4 regions of the Priestia sp. FSL R5-0597 genome follow, and region 3 is predicted to be linked to each of the others. Evidence: riboswitches for the same ligand, from Rfam matches in the RefSeq annotation. Region 3 holds a riboswitch; each other region holds the start of a gene.
The links. Region 3 has a riboswitch for thiamine pyrophosphate ahead of thiM (hydroxyethylthiazole kinase). Riboswitches for the same ligand answer to the same signal wherever they lie in the genome.
Positions count from the first base shown of each region.

Region 1: it holds a riboswitch for thiamine pyrophosphate, as region 3 does, so the genes downstream of both, MKX72_RS04510 (acetylornithine deacetylase) here and thiM (hydroxyethylthiazole kinase) in region 3, are expected to answer to the same signal.
Region 2: it holds a riboswitch for thiamine pyrophosphate, as region 3 does, so the genes downstream of both, thiT (energy-coupled thiamine transporter ThiT) here and thiM (hydroxyethylthiazole kinase) in region 3, are expected to answer to the same signal.
Region 4: it holds a riboswitch for thiamine pyrophosphate, as region 3 does, so the genes downstream of both, MKX72_RS02800 (thiamine phosphate synthase) here and thiM (hydroxyethylthiazole kinase) in region 3, are expected to answer to the same signal.

Region 1 covers NZ_JBBOUZ010000001.1:868,558-872,293, forward strand. Annotated here, with positions in the region: gene MKX72_RS04505 (MupG family TIM beta-alpha barrel fold protein) at 1-705, shown strand, start outside; TPP riboswitch at 928-1,030, shown strand; gene MKX72_RS04510 (acetylornithine deacetylase) at 1,145-2,422, shown strand; gene tenA (thiaminase II) at 2,428-3,099, shown strand; gene MKX72_RS04520 (ABC transporter ATP-binding protein) at 3,092-3,736, shown strand, end outside.
Region 2 covers NZ_JBBOUZ010000001.1:2,516,483-2,520,218, reverse strand. Annotated here, with positions in the region: gene MKX72_RS12810 (amino acid permease) at 1-766, opposite strand, end outside; lysine riboswitch at 869-1,053, opposite strand; TPP riboswitch at 1,228-1,328, shown strand; gene thiT (energy-coupled thiamine transporter ThiT) at 1,361-1,969, shown strand; gene MKX72_RS12800 (ethanolamine ammonia-lyase reactivating factor EutA) at 2,126-3,544, shown strand; gene MKX72_RS12795 (ethanolamine ammonia-lyase subunit EutB) at 3,571-3,736, shown strand, end outside.
Region 3 covers NZ_JBBOUZ010000001.1:2,119,635-2,123,370, reverse strand. Annotated here, with positions in the region: gene thiE (thiamine phosphate synthase) at 1-409, opposite strand, end outside; gene thiM (hydroxyethylthiazole kinase) at 423-1,229, opposite strand; TPP riboswitch at 1,305-1,413, opposite strand; gene MKX72_RS10800 (MFS transporter) at 1,589-2,806, opposite strand; gene MKX72_RS10795 (TetR/AcrR family transcriptional regulator) at 2,903-3,502, opposite strand.
Region 4 covers NZ_JBBOUZ010000001.1:524,007-527,742, reverse strand. Annotated here, with positions in the region: gene thiO (glycine oxidase ThiO) at 1-688, opposite strand, end outside; gene MKX72_RS02800 (thiamine phosphate synthase) at 672-1,295, opposite strand; TPP riboswitch at 1,417-1,518, opposite strand; gene MKX72_RS02795 (hypothetical protein) at 1,677-1,892, opposite strand; gene crcB (fluoride efflux transporter CrcB) at 1,944-2,330, opposite strand; gene MKX72_RS02785 (fluoride efflux transporter FluC) at 2,331-2,729, opposite strand; gene MKX72_RS02780 (amino acid ABC transporter substrate-binding protein) at 3,071-3,736, shown strand, end outside.

The DNA.
Region 1 (3,736 bases), 1.3 Mb from region 3:
GATGAGTTTTATATTGCCCTTAATGCAAGTACAGTGTCAAAACTAGAAATAGAAGCGCTATTATCTGCAGGCCTTCATCATCATCAGCTGCTTGCTTGGCATAATTTTTATCCGCGGCCTGAAACAGGGCTTGAAGAAACGTTTTTTCAACAGCAAACAGATTTATTTAATGAACTTCGTATTCCAGTTTGTGCTTATATTCCCGGGGAAGGCGAAAAGAGAGGACCTATTTATCAAGGACTTCCTACTAGAGAAAAAGACCGTAATAAATGTCCTTTTACCTCTGCAGTAGATTTATACGGATGCGGAGTAACGGAGGTTTATATTGGAGATCCATACGCCAGTTCAAATTTATTAAAACGTTTAGTTCAATATCAAGAAAACCGCATTATTCCGCTACGCATTCGTTCACCTCATATACAGGGAACGTACAGCGTGCGTCCGGATGTATCAAGAGACGTTCTGCGTTTGGTTGATACACGATCTGTAAAACCAGTGCTGCCATTTCATACAGTAGAACGCAGAATCGGAGCAATTACAATGGACAATGATGGCTACGGACGTTACAGAGGAGAGGTTCAAATAGCTAAAAGGAATTTGTCTGCAAATGCTAATGTGAATGTGATTGGGTATGTAATAGAAGAAGATCATGAGCTGCTTTCATTAGTGAGACCGGGGCAAAAGCTTGAGCTTATTACTGTCTGAAGGAAAAAACGGTGTATTTTTAAAGAAGCCAATAGCTAACTAGTAATGTCACAAAAAGAAAGAGCACACACTGCATGAAAAAGGTGTGTGCTTTTTCTTTTACTACTAAAAAGGAAACTATTTTCATTACCATATCATGAACCTTTCTATTGAATAAAACGCTTTACTATGATAAAACTATTACAGGTAAACATATGATAATAGATTAATTTCATAGAGATACAACACCACTAGGGGTGCTTTCGAAGCTGAGAGAGACGATAAGTCTTAACCCTTATAACCTGAACTAGGTAATACTAGCGTAGGAAAGAGGTATTGTAATGGATGTTTTGTATGGGATTTCCTTACGAACTCGTTATAATAATTTTGTGTACATAAACAAAAACACTTCTTTCCTGCGAAAGAAGTGTTTTTTTATGCGTAAAGGAAGGTGTCATACATGAAAGAAACAATTGATTTGCTTGTCAAACAGGTAGAGGAGCGCAAAGGAGAGTTAATCCAGTTATTAACAACGCTTGTTTCGTATAAAACGCTAGCGCCTCCTGCACGAAATTCTCATGAAGCGCAGCTGTACGTAGCGGATTTTCTTAAAAACTGCGGTTTTTCCATTGATATGTGGGACTTATATTCTAACGACCCTATCGTAGTGGGAACGTTAAAAGGACAAAAATCGGCTGACTATCAAAGCTTGATTATTAACGGCCATATGGATGTTGCTGAGGTACAAGAAAATGAAAATTGGGAAACCAATCCGTTTGAAGCTGTTGTGAAAGACAATATGATAATTGGACGCGGAGTTGCTGATATGAAAGGCGGTTTGGCGGGAGCATTATTTGCAGTTCAGCTTTTAACAGAAGCAGGAATCGAGCTGCCAGGAGACTTGATTTTTGAATCCGTTGTAGGAGAAGAAGTAGGAGAGGCAGGTACGCTGCAATGCTGTCAGAAAGGGTATACAGCTGATTTTGCGCTTGTAGTCGATACAAGTGATTTACATATTCAAGGTCAAGGCGGAGTGATCACGGGATGGATTACGATAAAAAGCAGTAAAACCTATCATGACGGTACACGCCGAAGTATGATTCATGCTGGAGGAGGGCTGTTAGCCGCAAGCGCTATTGAAAAGATGGCAAAAGTGATCGGAGGGCTACAAGAATTGGAGCGTCACTGGGCTGTTACAAAGAGCTATCCAGGATTTTTGCCAGGGACAAATACGATTAATCCAGCAGTAATCGAAGGCGGAAGACATGCTGCTTTTATTGCAGATGAATGCAGGCTGTGGATCACCGTTCACTATTATCCTAATGAATCGTACGACCAAGTATCAAAAGAAGTGGAAGAATATATTATAGCTATTGCAAAAGCAGATCCATGGTTAAAAGATAATCTGCCAACCTTTGAATGGGGAGGCACATCAATGATTGAAGACAGAGGAGAAATCTTTCCGTCATTAGAAATTGATGAAAATCATGCAGGAGTGCAGCTGCTTGCAAATACTCATGAACAAATGGAAGGTAAAAAGCCTCCAATTGATGTGTCAACTAGCGTAACAGACGGGGGATGGCTAGCTGATGCGGGAATTCCCGCCGCTATTTACGGTCCGGGAAATTTAGCAAATGCACATGCTGTGAACGAACAATTAGATATTAATCAGCTTGTTCAATATACAAAAGTGATAGTGCAGTTCATTTATACGTGGCTGCATACGCATAAGGAGTGATCATCATGAAATTTAGTGAACGATTATACGAAAAGCTGCAGCCTATTTGGCGTCAAAATCATAATCATCCCTTCGTACAGGGGATGGGAGATGGAACGCTTGAAAAGGAGAAGTTTCGCTTCTACATGATTCAAGATTACCTTTACCTAATTGATTATGCCAAATTATTTGCGATTGGAGCCATGAAAGCTACCGATCTTCAAACGATGGGGAAATTTGCAGCCCTTTTAGATTCTACATTAAACGAAGAAATGAGTCTGCACCGTGAGTATGCCAAGAAATTTGAAATCAGCGAAAAAGAATTAGAAAAAGCGCAGCCATCTCCTACAACGCTTGCATACACGCACTATATGCTGCACGTTGGTCAAAGTGGAACATTAGCTGAATTAGTAGCCGCTCTTTTGCCTTGTATGTGGAGCTACTGGGAAATAGGAAAAGAACTTAGTGAAAAGCCTGGAGCTAACAATGAGTTTTACCGTGAGTGGATTGAAATGTACAGCTCAGAAGAATTTGGAGAACTGGCGACATGGTGTATCAATTTATTTGACTCACTTACTGAAGATAAATCAGAAGTGGAATTAGAAAAGCTTGAAGAAATTTTCTTGAATACGACGCGTTTTGAGTATATGTTCTGGGATATGGCTTATAACGAAGCGATGTGGCCAATTCATGAATAGGTCTGTGTTATCTTTTCAAAACGTCAGTTTTACGTACAAGAACGGTGATCAAGCGATTTTAAAATCATTAAACTTAGACGTGAAAGAAGGCGAGTTTGTCAGTATCGTTGGAGCGAGCGGCTCTGGGAAAAGTACGTTGTTTCGTCTCATTACAGGTCTTGAACAGCAGAGTGAAGGCGATATCGTGATTAACGGAAAGTCTTATGAAAAGCGACTAGGAAAAGTAGGCTATATGCCGCAGCAAGATTTGCTGCTTCCGTGGCGTACGATTCTAGACAATGCAGCACTGCCTCTTGAGCTTCACAATGTATCAAAAGCAAGTGCTCATAAGCAAGTGTCTCAGCTGCTTGAAGAGTTTGGCCTAAAAGGGTATGAAAACCGTTTTCCAAGTGATTTATCCGGAGGGATGAAGCAGCGCGTTTCTTTTCTTCGGACGGTATTAAGCGGTTCTAACGTGCTGCTTTTAGATGAGCCTTTTAGTGCACTTGATGCAATCACACGTTTATCGATGCAGGAATGGCTGCTTGACCAATGGCAAAAGCGTAAGCATAGCATCTTATTTATCACTCATGACGTCAATGAAGCGCTTTTTTTATCAGATCGCATTTTTATCTTTTCAGACAAGCCAGTAAGTTGT
Region 2 (3,736 bases), 400 kb from region 3:
GCATTCCAATAACAAAAATAGCTAAAATATAAAATAACAAGATGCGCCAGAAGACTTGTTTAACTGCGCGAGGAACCGTTTTTTCCGGATCTTCACTTTCTCCAGCTGCGACTCCAAGCAACTCTGTTCCTTGGAATGAAAAACCAGCTGCCATAAAGATACCTAGTACAGTGAAGAATCCACCGTGAATCGGTCCATCACCAAGCGTGAAGTTTTTAAAACCTGGTGCTTCATTGTTAAAGATACCAAAAATCATCATAATACCAATAACTAAAAAGATAATAACCGTTACTACTTTAATTAACGAAAACCAAAATTCAGATTCACCAAATCCTTTTACAGAAAGGTAGTTAAGCCCAAACATAATTAATAAAAACAGGGCACTCCATAAAATAGAAGAAGAGTTCGGGAACCAAAATTTCATAATAAGGGCTCCAGCAGATAATTCAGCTGCAATCGTAATAGCCCAGTTATACCAGTAGTTCCAGCCGAGAGCGAAACCAAAGGATGGATCTACAAAACGAGACGCATACGTACTAAATGAACCAGCTTCAGGCATATAAGCTGCGAGCTCTGCTAGACTGGTCATCAAAAAGTAAACCATTACGCCAATAATAGCGTAAGCTAAAAGCGCTCCCCCAGGTCCTGCTGTGTGAATTGCTCCACCACTTGCTAGGAATAAGCCGGTTCCGATGGCTCCTCCTAATGAAATCATCGTTAAGTGGCGAGATTTCAACCCACGTTTTAATTCTTGCTGCTCTTGCATAGATAAATACTCCTTTCGAATGTACGGAAAGAGACGGGATAACATAAAAAAAGCCCGCAGTATATGTGCGCGCTTTTAAATCTGAAAACCGCGTCAACCTTCCGTGAAGATAGCTCTTCACATCACTCGCATGATGTGACAGTTCTGTTCCTGTTCGGAGACAGCCCCAGCTTAAATCAACCGAGAAGTGATTTAAACTTCGGCAATTTTTCCTTTCAAGCAACATCCTCAATGTTCTCTGCATTTCCGTTACTTTACTATTAAAAACTGCGACCTCTACCTCATCGATTAGGATGAGGGTTTTTTATATTCAATTGACATAAAAGAAGTATAACAAATACTAAAACGATTGTCATTATAAAAAATAGATTCAGAAAATAGAAACATCTTTGAAATCTCTCGAATCTATTTTGTTACGTATGGTATAATAAACATTGTCTTTATACTACATAAATATCCAAACGTACCACAGGGGGAGCCGCCGTGCTGAGAGTGAACGAAATGTTCAGACCCTTCGAACCTGTTAGTTAACGCTAGCGTAGGAATGTGGGAATAGTAGCATATATTTGCTTACTCCTGTGTAAACCGTTTGATATGAATGATTCAAAAACAGGAGTGAGAAACGTGAATAAAGCATTACCTTTACAGGCTAAAATTGAAATAGCTATTTTTGCAGCATTGGCACTTCTACTTGACCTTTTGCCTTCAATTAAAATTGCGACGGCTGTGAGCATTTCGTTCTCCATGGTGCCCATTTTTATTATGTGCTTTCGCTGGGGAGTAAAAGGCGGGGCTCTATCTGGTCTATTATGGGGGCTTTTGCAGTTAGCCACAGGAACAGCTTATATTTTAACAGCGCTACAAACATTTATTGAATATATTGTAGCTTTTGCTTTTATAGGTTTTGGAGGTATTTTTTCACAATCTATTAAAACAAATTTAGCTACCAATAACAGATCAAAAGCTTTTGTTTTAATTGTTTTATCCCTTATTATCGGCAGCTTCGCACGTTATTTCTGGCACTTTATTGCTGGTATTATTTTCTGGGGATCGTACGCACCAAAGGGTATGTCCGCTCTGTGGTATTCTTTTTCAATGAACGGTATTTCAATGGTAGGGTCACTAATAGCCTGCTTAGTCATTCTTTCATTGTTAATTCCATCGGCATCAAGAATGATTGTAACTAAATCACACTCATCATAAGAAAAAAGACTAAATCTGCCAAGATTTAGTCTTTTTTCTTATTTGTCACCTTTGTTTACACAAAAGTGTGTCAGGTTTGATAACATAGTTAGTGAAATATTCAAAAAACTGTTTTATGATAGTCAACATATTCAAACGAGATAAAGGATTGATCGTATGCTACAGAAATGGATCACGAGCATAGGTTTAGATATTGGAACAAGCACAACAAAACTGATTGTAAGCAAACTGTTAATAGCAAATCAACAAAATCAGTTTACGCTGCCAGGCTGTCAAATTATTGATCGTCGCGTAACGTATGCAAGTTCCATCTATACAACACCTATGGTAAACGAGGTTGAAATCGATGTTCGAAGGTTAACGCTATTACTAGAAAAAGAGTACAAAAAAGCAGGGATCTCCTTAGATCAAGTGGAGGCGGGTGCTGTGATCATCACAGGAGAAACGGCTCGGAAGCAAAATGCAGAGAGTATCGTTCACTATCTAGCTGAACACGCTGGGAATTTTGTTGTTGCAACAGCTGGTGCTGACTTAGAAGGAATGTTAGCGGCAAAAGGATCGGGAGCAATCGAACATTCTGCTGAAACCAATAAAGTGATTGCCAATATTGATGTAGGTGGAGGCACTGCTAACATCGCCTTATGTCAAAATGGAAAAGTGATTGAAACGTTTACCCTGCATGTAGGCGGAAGATTAATTCGACTAAACGAAGATGGTATTGTTACCTACGTTTCGTCTTATTTAACTGAATTTTTAAAAAATAATTCTCTGATGCTTCAAGAAGGCGAAAAAGCAACATTTGAAAAACTCTCGTCTATTTGCAAATTGCTAGCTAAAGAAACCGTGGATTATGTGAGCGCACTGAAGCAAACCTCTTTGCTGCTCGTTTCCCCTCATACAAGATCTTCTACTCGGCCAGAGACAATCATGGTCTCGGGAGGAGTAGGAGCCATGATAGAGAAGGAGAAACCAAAAACAGTGAAGGAAGTGGCCATACACGGAGACATTGGTCCGCTGCTAGCTTATCAGTTTCAAGCCATACAGGTATCTCAAGCCGCTGAAACAACGCGAGCCACTGTCATTGGAGCTGGTATGCAAAATACAGAAGTTAGCGGATCAACCGTATACATTAAATCAAAGCGGCTGCCACTAAAAAATATTCCGATTATAGAGATACCCGTACAGCAAGAGGAGGAGTGGAATCCGCAGCTGTTTCAAGAAAGAGCTCGAACGGCATGTATGCAGGCTTCAACTGTTTTCAGCGCAGAAGATCCTCCCGTTGCTATTGCTTTATCTCATTTCCCTTACTGCAGCTATATAATGCTGCAAGAATTAGCAAAAGTAATAAGCGCTGAATTTGGTGCTTGTTTTAAAGGAGCTAAGTGCCTCGTTGTTTTATGCGAGCAGGATATTGCTAAAGCTTTAGGACAAGCACTAGCCAAACAGGAGAACGAATTAGAAATTATTTGTTTAGATCAAATTGACTTTACCCACGGAGATTATATCGATCTAGGGTTACCCGTAGCTGGAGAGGCAATCTCTGTTTCGATTAAAACACTCGCTTTTTCATCATAATCAACTGAACATACAAGGAGGAAAAGATGTTTAAAACTACCCGGTTGTTAGGAGAAACATTTTCATTTTATAGCTTGAAAGAAATTATGGCCAAAGCAAACGAAGAACGTTCTGGAGATCAGCTCGCAGGAGTTAGCGCTGAGTCAATGAAAGAACGAATGGCAGCCAAACAAGTGCTAGCTGATATCACAC
Region 3 (3,736 bases):
CAGGTCCCATTCCTACATAATCCGCTCCGTCTTTTATGGCTTGCTGCAGCTCTTGTATATTATGAACAGAGACGCCCACAATTCCTTTTCCTATTTTTTCTCGAACAATATGAGCTTTTTCATCTTCTTGTCCAATATGAACGCCATCCGCTTGTAAACGGATCGCTAAGTCAAGGTCATCATTCACAACAAAAGGAACGTTGTACTGCTGACAAATTTGCTGAAGTTCCTTCGCCAGCTGATATTTCGCTTCTCCTTTTAGTGCACCTTCGCCTTTTTCACGGAATTGAAACACGGTAACGCCGCCTTCAATTGCTTCTTTCAACACTTCTTTCGGATCTTTTGTACAGTTATTGCTGCCCATTATAAAATAAACTTGCAGCAGCTTTTTAATTTCTTCGTTTGTCATTTTCCCGCTCCTTTTAACGTTGATGTACTCTTGCATATGATTCAATATCCTGTCCAGATAAAAGATGAAGCTGATTTAACAGCTCAATTTGAAAGCTCCCCGGCCCTTCTTCACCTTTTTTCGCTGCGGCGATTTCACCTGCCACTCCGTAAAAACTTAAAGCAGCAACGCTTGCCTCGACATATTCTTTTTCTACAGCCGCGAAAGCTCCTATAATTGATGTCAGCAGACATCCAGTACCCGTCACCTTCGTAAATAACGGGTGACCGTTGTCTACTGTATACGTTGTGTTTCCATCGGTGATCACATCTTGTTTCCCCGTAATAACAATCACTGTATCTAATTTGTTCGCTGCTTTCTCAGCAAGTTCAATGACGTCTCCTTGCCCTTCTAATGAATCAACGCCTTTAATGAGCCATGACTCGCCTACTACATTCGCAACTTCAGCAGCGTTACCGCGAATAACGGCAATATTTAATTCTTCTACAAGCTGACGTGCCACTTCTGTACGAAACGGTGTCGCTCCGGCTCCTACAGGATCGAAAATAACCGGCACGCCGTTTTCATTTGCTGATTTTCCTGCTATTCTCATCGCTTCTACTTCTTGAGCCGTCAGTGTACCCATATTTAAGACAAGCGCTCCGGCGATTCGAGCCATGTCAGCCACTTCTTCCTTCGCATAAGCCATAACAGGTGACGCTCCTAGGGCAAGCAGTCCATTTGCTGTAAAATTGGTTACCACAACATTCGTAATATTATGAACAAGCGGACTTGTATCTCTTACTTTTTCTAATTGAGCTGAAATTTTACTAATATCCATGTTCTCTCACTCTTTTCATTTAGTTTTAACACTGCAAAAAAAAGACAAAAAAGCACCTTGCATGCGCAAAGTGCTTTGGTATGTACTCACATTCCCTGCGCTGGCATTATCCAACAGGTTCAAATGGTCAACAGGCGCCCCTGTACTCTCAGCCTGCCCCGCGCAAGCTCCCATACTATTCTTGTTACGTTTAAAGTTTACTATTAACCTTTTTTATTTGCAACCATTTCACTGTTTTGCCCATAAAATAAAGCTTCGCTATAGGCTGAGTGGTGTTGTAAATCTTACAGCTTTACTAAAAGCATCATTAAAAGACCTCCAGTAAACTACTGGAGGTCTTCTATCCCCTAAAAATTCTATCATTTCTCTTGAATCGCTTGATTTCTCACAGCTGTTTTTCGGTCCTTTCCTGCTCTTAAAGATAAAAGAAAACAAAGCAGCAGTACAAGTGCAGCTGATACGTACGGATAATTAATGTTTATATCAAAGAGAAAGCCTGCGACAACGGGTCCAATAATATTCCCAAGACTTGTATAAGCAGAATTTAGTCCGGCTACATACCCTTGGTCGTCTTGTGCCATCATCGACATTTGCGTGCTGATTGCCGGACGTAAAATATCTGTTGCTAAAAAGACGATAAATGTTACAACAATAATAAGCCAGTACGTGTGCACAAATAGCGTAAGTAAAACAAAAAGTCCCGTCATCATCAAGCAAAACGAAATCACTCTTTTTTCACCGAATTTATTTAAAATCCAGCCAAAAATCGTAACCTGCACAACAGCCCCTGCAATAGAGCCAAACGTAATAACAAACGCAATATCTTTTGGCGTAAAGCTAAATTTATGATCAACAAATAGTGAAAAGATCGTTTCATAATTGGATAATCCAAACGATGTCACAAAAACGATAATTAAACTTAAAAAATAAGGTTCTTTGTAGGAATTCATAAGCTGCAGTAGCAGCCGATCTTCTTTTGGATTCTCATTGTTTGAAACAGCATGACCTTGTACAGGACGAGACTCCGGCAAAACAAAAAGCGTAATCACTGCAGCCAAGCCTCCTGCTACTGCGGCCATGTAAAATGGCACGCGCATGCCGTATTCAGCTAAAAAGCCTCCAATACCGGGCCCGATAATAAATCCTGTTGTAATCGCTGCCGTCACATAGCCCATTCCTTTAGCGCGTTCTTTAGCAGACGTCACGTCCGCTGTATAGGCCATAACAGCAGGCATAATAAGCGCGGCCCCGACCCCACCTAGCATTCTGGATACAAATAATAAAAGAGGTGTACTCACTGAACCAAAGAACCATTCAGACAGGGCAAAAACAATCATTCCCGCTACAATAATTTTCTTTCTCCCTAACGAATCTGATAATCGCCCCGCCAAAGGCGAAAACAGAAATTGAGTTAGTGAAAACACCGCTACTAAAAGCCCCATCACGCTGCCGTTGATATGAAGCTCCGTCATATAGGTTGGCATAATTGGAATAACGAGACCGATTCCCGTAAAGATAATAAAAATATTTAGCATGAGCAGCAAAATCGCCGCCCGATTTCTTAACAATAATGACATATAAACCTCCTGATTACAAAAATACTGAACGTTCGGTCTATAAAAATACAAAATAATGAGGGATTACTCATTGCCGCAATAAGCATCCCCGCTTATTTAAGAAGACCTTGCTATAATTCCGTTTAAAAATACATCGATTGCTGAATGGTAAAGCTGCAGGGCATTTTCCGTACTCGTTTTTCGAGACATGCGGCTCATTCCAACAAACAACCCTTCTAAAATTACTGCAAGTTGCTCTGCATTTTTATGAGAAAACTCGCCTTCATCGATGCCCTGTTGCAAAAGTTCCCGGTTAAACTCCACGTGTCGTTTCACCATCTCATCAATTCGCTCTTCGATGTCGCTGCCCTTCTCCTCGTTGTTAAAAAACTCATCCGCAGCTTTCGTAAGAGGATGATTCAAATCATCTAAAATGATTTGCTCCGCTATTCCAAAAAGCTTATCTCTTGTTGTTTTGTAAAGAGACTCTCTTTCTTTCCAGTTTCGTTCCCACTCAAGATCCCATTCGTCTATTAAATAAAGAAAAAGCCCTTCTTTACTTTTAAAGTGATAATAAATATTCCCTTTACTGCTTCCCGTAGCTTCTACAATTTCCTCAATAGATGTAGCTTTATAGCCTTTTTGAGAAAACAATGCTTTAGCGGCATCTGCCACCTTTCTTTTGGTTTGTTCACTTTGAAGCTTTTTTTTATTCAAGCTATTTCCACCGCCCCGTACATTTATTATTTATACTGAACATTCGTTTTGTATTATCTGACACCTATACTACATAGGAAAAACCTTTTTGTCTAGTGAGAAAACCTAGTTTATACCTTTTTATATGAATCATGACCAAAACAAAGCCTCCTAAAAAGGCTTTGCCTAAAAAGCTTACTTGCTAACAGGATAAATGACAGCTGCTTGCCCGCACAGTTTGCATACAAATAAACA
Region 4 (3,736 bases), 1.6 Mb from region 3:
CTCCTTTTACAGGAAACACCTCGCCTAAATGTTCAGAAGAAATAAAGCGTTTAGCCCATGAGCCTGCTGCAATCACTACTTTTTCTCCATAAAAAGAGCCTTTGGACGTCTGTACCCCTTTTACTGTTTCATTTTCCATAATAAGAGAGTGAACGTCACAGTATTCGAATACATCTGCTCCGTGATACAAGGCTCCATGAGCAAGAGCTTGTGTTAACTTAGCCGGAGCTAGCTGGCCGTCTCCCGGTATTGTAATGGCTCCGTATATGTCTGGAGAGAGCCCGGGTTCTAACAAACGCGCTTCTTTTACATCGATCCATCTTACATCTTTGTCCCACCGGTGGTGCTGAGCGGCTTTTTTCTTTAATACGTGTGCATCTTCTTCTGTTACAGCGACTTTTAATAAGCCTTTTTGAATGAGCTCTACGTCGATAGCCGTTTTTTCTTTTAGTTCCTTCACCAGTTCAGGAAACATGCTTCTGCTCTTAATAGCAAGGTCTAAAAGAGGACCTTCTTCATCAATTTCAGCTTGAGCACCTAAAATACCAGCGGCTGCACTTGAAGCTTCACAACCAACTTGATTGCGTTCAAGAATAGCTACTGACGCTCCTTGTTTTGACAAATGATAAGCGATAGAAGAGCTGATTATACCTCCTCCGATTAACAGTACATCATAATGCTGCTTCATTTTCTCCACCTCCAGATGTCCATATATGAGAATATTGTTTAATCGCTTTCAGGGGATCTTGCGCAAGCATGACACCAGACATCACGGCTATACCGTGTGCTCCTGTTTGAAGTACCTCTTTGGCATTTACAGGTGTAATTCCTCCAATGGCAATAACCGGTATCTGCACAGCGTCTACTACTTCTTTTAGTGCCGCTATCCCTCGACTTTTTAATTCTTTTTTTGAATGTGTTGAATAAATATGTCCGTATAAAATGTAGTGAGCACCATCTTTTTCAGCTTCTAAAGCCTCTTCCACAGAGTGAACTGACTTTCCAACAATAAGAGAAGGAAATGCGTCTATAACAAACGAAACGTCTAAACTATGATAGGCAAGCTGTACACCTTTTGCTTTTAAAGCATGCGCTACATCAACTCGGTCATTCACAATAATTTTAGAGCGACAAAATGGTAGGCTTTCTAGTAAACATTGAATCTGCTTTGCTGTTTTCTTTTTTTCTCTAATATGAATGGCGCCCGCAAAAGGCGCGATAGCCGTTAAAATTTTTTGAAGCTCTTCGATTGGCTGCTTATCTGTTGTAATGACATGAAATTTAGGAATATCCACATGATCGAAACCTTTCCATTCAGAATAAAGAGAAATTTCAATCACTTCATCTTGTGCAGAGGGCTTTATTACATACAAAAAACCACTCTACAACGTAGAGTGGTTAGCATGCATCGTTATGTAAACATGATCGCCACTTCCCTACGCTGGTCCAAACCAGATCAGGTTCAAAGGGTCCGAAATACATCCGTCTCAGCTTCAAAAAGCTCCCCTAGTGATTGCTATTTATTGATTTTGTTTTTGCACTTAAAATTATAACACAACTAGATGTAAATACAATATCTCTTTATGCTCTTACGGCTCTCTTCCTTTTATAGATGTATCTTTTAAGCTTCTTTACTAAGAGGCCCGGCGCACCGAATCATTCTGCTTTTTATATAGTTAGTAATCGGTATAGTCGTCAAATTCTTCTTTGTCTTTTTCCTTTTTCCGATCCCATATAAACAGCAGGAGTAACATAATAAAAGTTAGAATATAAAAACCGTAAAAAATAAATGCCGCCACAACATTTATAAATAAAAATAAAAAACCAATGATCTGACCTGCAACAGCTACAATCAACAAAATGTATTTCCAAACTTCTGCTTTTCTATCCATTCTCTACTTCTCCGTCTTTTTGTTTTTCCCTACTAGAAACGTTCTCTTTACTTATAATAAAAACGTTCCTGCCAGTAAACCGACTGTAAATAAACCAACTGTTCCAAATGCTGAAATCCCCACGTACGCCAACATTTTCCGATAAGATTTTTCCCGAATTAACTGTACGGTTTCCACACTAAACGTTGAAAAAGTGGTAAAGGCTCCAAAAAACCCAATGCCAATCATTAAAAATATTGAATCATCATAAGCATGACTCGGAACCTTTCCATAATAACTACCGTAAAAAAGACCAAGCCCAAACGCACCGAGCAAGTTTACAAACAGCATTGAGACTGGAAAAGGAGGGTTTGAAACTGTTTTTGTAACTTTTAAACCCAAAAGATAACGGCATATTCCTCCAGCTGCCCCGCCAAGTGCCAAGCTCACTATGCTCATTTACTTCACCTCATGTACTTTCACTAAATTTTTCCCTGCCGCTTCACCGCATAGATAGCCTGCTAAAGCAAGAAGGATTCCACCTACTAAAGAGACAATGACATAAATGGCTCCCCAAAATAAATGGTGCTGAGTGAGAGAAATGACGTCTCCTGCAAAGGTTGAATACGTTGTAAAACCGCCGCACACGCCAACTCCTAGTCCAAGCTTTATCCATTCTTTTGGCTTTTTCCACGCAAAAAATCCTGTTAATAGGCCTAGTATGAAGCTTCCTAATAGGTTTTCAATTACCGTTCCTATTGGATAGCCCGTATATAATAAGGAAAGATTTAGCAAATAACGCGCATATGTACCAGCGATAGCACCAAAGGCAATTGAGATTAAGTTTATGGCTTTCATCATATCGCTCCGTTTCATAAATTCTTCTTTAAGTGTACCATAAGGAATTTATTTCTACCTTAACATTTAACTATATGTTTATTGCACCAAAAGTCATGAAAAAATGAAAGAGAAAATCGTCGCATGAAACTTCCTTTTTACTCCTCAAATATCCCTTAAAAATCCACTTAATCCAAATTTTAAAATCTTTCTGTATCCTTATGACAAACCGTGTATAGAAGGTATATTTCCCTTATTTTAAGTCACATTAATCGTATAAGTTTTTTTTGTTGACTTTTGCTGTGTTCTTGTTTAGTATCACAGAGTATCATTTCCTATCAGAATACTAGGGGGTTTAGAAAATGAAGAAATTTGCTGCACTTTTGTCGCTACTATTAGCTTTCACAGTTGTGCTTGCCGCATGCGGTTCTAGCTCAAAAAATGAAGCAAACAATGGAGACAATAAATCTTCACAAGAGGATTTATATAATAAAGTGAAAAAAGATGGTGTATTAACAATTGGAACTGAAGGTACATACCCTCCGTTCACTTTTCATGATGACAAACAAAAGCTAACTGGGTTTGATGTAGAATTGGCTCAAGAAGTAGCTAAACGTCTTGGCGTAAAAGCTGAGTTCAAAGAGACACAGTGGGATGGCATGTTTGCTGGATTAGATGCTAAACGATTTGACATGATTGCTAATGAAGTTGGTATTCGTGAAGATCGTCAAAAGAAATACGATTTCTCTGACCCATACATCCAGTCAGGCGCTGTATTAATTGTTCGTAAAGACGAAAAAGATATCAAATCATTTAAAGATTTAAAAGGAAAAAAATCAGCGCAGTCATTAACAAGTAACTATAAAGACATGGCTCAATCTTATGGTGCAAACATTACGAGTGCTGAAGGTTTTGCTCAAGCAGTAGAACTAATGAGCGCAAACCGTGTTGATGCTACAATTAACGATAAATTATCGTTCCTTGACTATAAGAAAAAGCACCCTAACGCACCTATCAAAATCGCGGAT